One region of the Exiguobacterium sp. s91 genome, then DNA from elsewhere that is predicted to be linked to it. Evidence: a T-box and tRNA genes for the amino acid it is inferred to sense, from the RefSeq annotation. Region 1 holds a T-box; the other holds one or more tRNA genes.
The links. The T-box of region 1 lies ahead of ileS (isoleucine--tRNA ligase). A T-box ahead of a tRNA ligase gene usually reads a tRNA of that ligase, here a tRNA-Ile.
Positions count from the first base shown of each region.

Region 2: it encodes a tRNA-Ile, which carries the amino acid that the T-box ahead of ileS (isoleucine--tRNA ligase) is inferred to sense. The anticodon was not compared.

Region 1 is NZ_JACSMZ010000001.1:1,545,357-1,548,636, forward strand. It holds gene ileS (isoleucine--tRNA ligase) at 1-1,700, opposite strand, end outside; T-box leader at 1,757-2,002, opposite strand; gene KNQ06_RS08090 (GNAT family N-acetyltransferase) at 2,087-2,635, shown strand; gene KNQ06_RS08095 (hypothetical protein) at 2,640-3,170, opposite strand; gene KNQ06_RS08100 (DUF2178 domain-containing protein) at 3,177-3,280, opposite strand, start outside.
Region 2 is NZ_JACSMZ010000001.1:2,001,526-2,004,805, reverse strand. It holds gene KNQ06_RS10455 (Na/Pi cotransporter family protein) at 1-1,358, shown strand, start outside; tRNA gene KNQ06_RS10450 (tRNA-Met) at 1,487-1,560, shown strand; tRNA gene KNQ06_RS10445 (tRNA-Ile) at 1,572-1,645, shown strand; gene KNQ06_RS10440 (alpha-amylase) at 1,762-3,222, shown strand.

The DNA.
Region 1 (3,280 bases):
TGTCCCGTGAAGAGTGTCGAGATCGCTTGCAAGCTGTAGAACCAGCCCCGCGTCTGATCAATGCCTTCGATGACGACATCGGCTGGATACCGGTTAAGCGTCTGCGTCCGTGACGGATAATGCTGTTGCGCGAACGGCATCGCTCCGCTATCAAACCAGACATCGATGACTTCTGGTGTCCGGTGCATCACTCCCTGACACGTCGGACACGAGACCGATAACGCATCGACGTATGGTTTATGCAACTCGACGGATTCCGTCGCTGTCGTCGTCCGGTGCAACAAGTCAGCCTTGTTTTTTGGAACGAACGTCGTGTCACACGCTTCACACTCCCAGACGTTCAGTGGTGTGCCCCAGTAGCGATTACGACTGATGTTCCAGTCGACGAGTTGCTCAAGAAACTTCCCGAACCGCCCTTCCTTGACGTGGTCGGGATACCACGTCACAGACGCATTGTTCGCAAGGAGTTGTTCCTTGACGGCCGTCGTCTCGATGAACCAGTTGTCTTGTGCGTAATAGAGCAGTGGCGAGTCACATCGCCAACAATGCGGATAACTGTGCGTATAGCGTTTTTTCGCAAACAAGCGTCCCCGTTCAGCGAGCAGCTGGATGATCGCGACGTCTGACTCTTTGACGAATCGACCAACGAGTGGTGGAACGGCGTCCGTGTAACACCCAGCAGCATCGACGACATTAACGAATGACAGTCCGTTTTCCCGGATGACCCGGTAATCCTCTTCCCCATACGCTGGAGCAAGATGGACAAGTCCGGTTCCACTCGTCGCTTGGACAAAGGACGCCCCGACGACCGTGTGACCATTCTCCGGCGTCACGAAATCAAACGGTGGTTCATAACGCAAGCCAACGAGTTCCGCACCGAGCTGTTCGGATACGACCTCGACGGATTCTGAGAACAGTTCAGCGACTAACGCTTTTGCGACAATGAATCGCTCTCCTTCAAACGCTACCGTGACGTACGTCAATTCCGGATGAACCGCCACCGCGACGTTTGCCGGTAACGTCCAAGGTGTCGTCGTCCACGCAAGCAGAAATGTCTGCTCCATGTCGACGATCGGAAGTTTGACCGTCGCCGATAAGTCCGTTACGTCCTGATAACCTTGCGCGACTTCATGGGAACTGAGTGACGTCTGACAGCTCGGACAATACGGTGATACACGATGTCCTTTCGTCAACCAGCCTTTGTCATGGATCGTCCCAAGGATATGCCAGACGCTCTCGATATACTCGTCCTCCATCGTCACGTAAGGATCATCCATGTCGACCCAGTAGCCGAGTTTTTCCGTGAAGGCACGCCACTGTGTTTCATAGGAGAAGACACTTTCCTTACAGCGTGCGATGAATGCTTCGACACCATAGTCTTCGATCGCTTGTTTGCCGGAGATGCCGAGTTGTTTCTCGACCCCGAGTTCGACCGGTAGTCCATGTGTATCCCAGCCGGCTTTTCGTTCGACCCGGAATCCTTGCATCGTCTTATAGCGGGCGACGGTATCCTTGACGGTTCGTCCGAGTGCATGACCGACGTGGGGTAAGCCGTTCGCGGTCGGCGGTCCTTCGTAGAATACGAAATCCGCTTCCGTGCGTTGCTCGATCGATCGTGCGAAGACCTGATCTTGTTTCCATCTGTTTCGAAGACGCGCTTCGCGTTGTTGTACGGTTTCTGCTTGGTTTTGTGACGTCATCTCTTGTTCGCTCCTTTGTCGGTAACTAAGAGAATACAAAAAAGTCCGCCCCCTTTGACAGGGACGGACTTCACCGCGATACCACCCATATTCCGTCGAGAATGGTTATTCTCGACAGCACTTAGTTGCACACTATCATGTGCATTCCATGTAACGGTGGACACCCGGTCACGCTTACTGAATGGTTCAGCGTGACTTCTCAGAGAGGATCTTCATGATTGATCTGGCTACCGGTTCTCAGCAATCCCGGTTTTCTGTAAGGCAGAGGGACAATCATTACTCTTTCTCGTCAACGAAATGATATGCTCTTGTTGTGGAGAATCTTACCATATGACTTAAAGACTTCACAACATCTTTTTACATTTTATTGCAAAGGAGTTTTTTGAATGTTACATACTTTCCCAACGCTTAAAACAGACCGTCTCGTCTTACGCGAAGTGTTACCCGAAGATGCTACGAGTGTCCTCGCCTATTTATCAGACGAACAAGTCGTCAAACAGATGGGACTCGACGCCTTTCAATCGGAAACAGACGCGCTCGAAGAGATTGATTGGTACGCTTCGATTCGTCGCGATGGCACGGGCATCCGGTTCGGGATCACGTTACAAGAAGACGATGTCATCATCGGCAGTTGCGGTTTCTTGAATCAGTCGGCACGCCATCAGCGGGCAGAACTTGGGTTTGAGTTGAGCCCTGCCTATCAGGGACAAGGCATCGCGAAGGAAGCAGCGCTTGCAGTCATCACATATGGGTTTGAGGAGCTCTCTTTAAATCGTATTGAAGCACTCGTCTTACCAGAGAATTCCGCTTCACAACGATTGCTTGAACGGCTTGGTTTTCAACGCGAAGGGTTGCTTCGTCAATATGAGAAAACACGTGGTCAATTCGATGATTTGTATATGTACTCGATCTTACGGAGTGATTGGTCTGTCTAAAATCTCACTTCAGGTTCTTCGACTCTAAGTCTTTGATCCGTCGGTAGACTTCTTCTACTTCTGATTGCGCAAACCAGGCATCGGGATGCTTTTCAAACATCAACAAATTGATATACCATTCGATGTTATCAGGATCTAATTCTACTGCTTTTTTTGCATGGAACAAAGCGATTACGCAAGCTCCCTCGAGATGGCAAAGTGGATGTAACATTAATGAAGACGTCAAATCATGTATCTCGCTTGATTCATGCTGTTGGAGTAAATAATTCATAAAGGCATATATTGTGAGATGAAACGTATCAAACCCTGCACTCAGGACCATGTTGGATTGCTCTTCTTTTGTTAACTCTAAAAATAGTTTCGCTGCTTTCTCGAAATCCATCTCGGCAATATGTTTCCTTAATCGGTACTCTAATTCCGTCACGGTGATTCCCTTCCTCCATAAAAAATCGCTGTTAATTGGCACTTGCACTATTACACGAGTCGTCTCTCCCAGTAATGTATCTAACATCCGTTGCAGAAGATCGACTGCCATTCCTTTTCATCGATAGAATCGTGCCTTTAGGAATTCAATGATCGGCAACAGTGTCAGTCCGATCGCGAACAAGACGATCAATAACAGATTCGCTGATTCATGTAAAAAGT
Region 2 (3,280 bases), 460 kb from region 1:
TCGGAACAACGATTACGGCTTTCATCATCGGCTTTAACGTCAAGGAAGCTGCGCTTCCAGCAATCGCAATTGGTGCTTTCTTGATCTTCTTCTTCAATAAAGAACGGGTTCAATACATCGGACAGATTTTCTTTGGCTTCGGTGCATTGTTCTATGGTTTGACATTGATGGGCGACGGAATGGCTCCACTCGAGTCAAGTGTCTGGTTCCGTGAGTTGACGGTATCGATGTCGGATAATCCATTGCTTGGTGTATTCGTCGGAACGATCTTTACTGTTCTTGTCCAATCGTCTTCAGCAACGATCGGTATCTTACAAGAGTTGTACGCTGGTGGCATGATCGATATCAAAGCAGCACTTCCGGTCTTGTTCGGTGATAACATCGGAACAACGATCACAGCAGTACTTGCAGCACTTGGTGCGTCGATTGCAGCTAAACGGACAGCAGCGGCACACGTCATCTTCAACATTATCGGGACGATTTTATTCTTGATTGCATTACCAATCTTCTCAAGCTTCATTACTTGGATCACAGGCGCGCTTGATTTAGGTCCAAAAATGCAAATCGCCTTTGCACATGGAACATTCAATGTCGTCAATACGTTGATTCAATGTTGGTTCATTGCGCAAATCGCATGGCTTGTACAAAAAATCGTACCGGGTACGGATACGACGATTGATTCGAAACCGCGTCATCTCGATCAGAACATCTTGAACCAATCTTCGGCACTTGCTTTGAATCAAGCAAAGCTCGAAGTATTGCGAATGGGAGAATTCTCGAAAGACGCACTTGCAAAAGCGCACCGTTACACGCAATCGCATGATAAGAAAGATGTTTCAGAATCAGAGCAGATTGAATATGCGATCAACCATTTAAATACAGAAGTCACGAGTTATCTCGTTAAAGTAGCGGCACATGATTTATCAGAGCGTGAATCAAATGAACACTCGTTACTGATGCACGCTGTCAATGATTTCGAACGAATCGGTGACCACGTCGAAAACATCGTTGAATTAGTCGATTTCCAAATCGTCAACCGAATTCAGTTCACATCAGCTGCGAAGAAAGAGCTTGATGACATGTATGCCTTGACGCAAGAAATCGTCGATTGTGCCGTACGCGCTGTCGAAGAGGATGATGTCACACGAGCTCGCAAAGTTCTAGAACTCGAAGGTAAACTCGATGCACTCGAACGGTCATTCCGGAAGCATCACGTCCTTCGTGTTAACGCTGGCGAATGTACGGGACAAGCAGGGATGATCTTCGTCGATCTCTTGTCAAACCTCGAACGAATTGGCGATCACGCCGTTAACATCACGGATCTCGTCCTTGAACAGCGGACGGCTTTAACGAACTAAGTGAAATACGATTTTCTTATGACGGCTGATTTCAAAAAAATGAAATCAGCTGTTTATTTTTTTGAAATAGCATATTGACAAGTTTCGCCACATCTCGTAATCTAGTAAGAGTAAGAAACATACATCATGGCGGTGTAGCTCAGCTGGCTAGAGCGTACGGTTCATACCCGTGAGGTCGTGGGTTCGACTCCCTCCGCCGCTACTATTACTTAAGGACCCTTAGCTCAGCTGGTTAGAGCTGACGGCTCATAACCGTCCGGTCGCAGGTTCGAGCCCTGCAGGGTCCATTCAGTAGAACGCTTCTCGTTGAAAAACGGGAAGCGTTTATTTTTGTTCCCCCGGGGAATAGTAAAGATATTGTAATAATATTCATACTATAGTAACTAAGGGAGAGCGAAGAGAGATGGAACGTAACCATACGATGATGCAGTTTTTTGAGTGGCATGTAGAGAATGATGGGAAGCACTGGCAACGCTTGAAAGAGCGGGCGCCTGAATTACGTGCTGCCGGCATCACGTCCGTGTGGATTCCACCGGCGTCAAAAGGTCAATCGGATGAAGATACAGGATATGGCATCTATGACGTCTATGATTTAGGCGAATTTGATCAAAAAGGAACGGTCCGTACGAAATACGGTACGAAAGATGAACTCGTCGAAGCGATCCAGGTTGCTCGGGAGAACGATATCGCTGTTTACGCTGATGTCGTCATGAACCATAAAGCAGCAGCCGATGAACTCGAGACGATCAATGTCGTCGAAGTCCATCCGGAAGATCGTTCGAAAGAAATTTCAGAAGAGTTTGAAATCGAAGCTTGGACGAAGTTTACGTTCCCAGGACGTAACGGAAAATATTCAGATTTCATCTGGACACATGAATTTTTCAATGGAACGGATTTTGATGCCCGTGAAGAAAAGACGGGTGTCTTTAAAATTTCCGGTAAAAATAAAGATTGGAATGATCAAGTCGATGATGAATTCGGAAACTATGACTATTTGATGTTCGCGAACATCGATTATAATCACCCGGAAGTCCGAGAAGAAATGATCCGCTGGGGACATTGGTTCCAAGAAACAATTGATTGCCAAGGTTTCCGACTCGATGCCATCAAACATATCAACTATGAATTCGTTCATGAATTCGCAAAATCAATGATTGAAAAAAGTGAAGGTGACTTCTATATGGTCGGTGAGTTCTGGAAATCAGATCTCGATGATTGTCGTCATTTCCTTGATAGCGTCGACTATACGATCGATTTGTTCGATGTTCCGCTTCATTATAAGTTCCATGAAGCTTCGAAGCTGGGACAGGAGTTTGATATGACGACATTGTTTGCAGATACCCTTGTCGAATCACACCCGACGAATGCCGTCACGTTCGTCGACAATCACGATTCTCAACCGGGGGAATCACTTGAGTCGTGGGTGGATGACTGGTTCAAACAACACGCTTACGCGGCGATTTTACTTCGTAAAGACGGTTACCCATGTGTCTTCTACGGTGACTATTATGGAGTGCAAGGACCACATCCGGTAGAAGGGAAAAAAGAAATGATCGATGCTTTACTCTATGCACGGTATCACAAAGCATATGGTGAGCAAGAAGATTATCTCGATGATCCACATTGTGTCGGTTGGGTTCGTCGTGGAGTTGAGGAAATTGAGAACTCTGGCTGTGCGGTCTTATTGTCGAATGCCGATATGTGTGAAAAACGGATGTTCGTTGGTGAAGAACGGGCAGGCCAAGAATGGTTCGACTATACGAACCATCAAGATCACCCTGTCGTGATCGACGATGAAGGATTTGGTGTCTTCCCAGTTCCAGGTGGTGGTGTCTCAGTTTTTGCTCCACGAGAAGTCAAGTAAATCCGAGGGTCTTGACTTGCGTCAACACAGGTTCTTTTGCTAGTCTTAAAGGGTATTG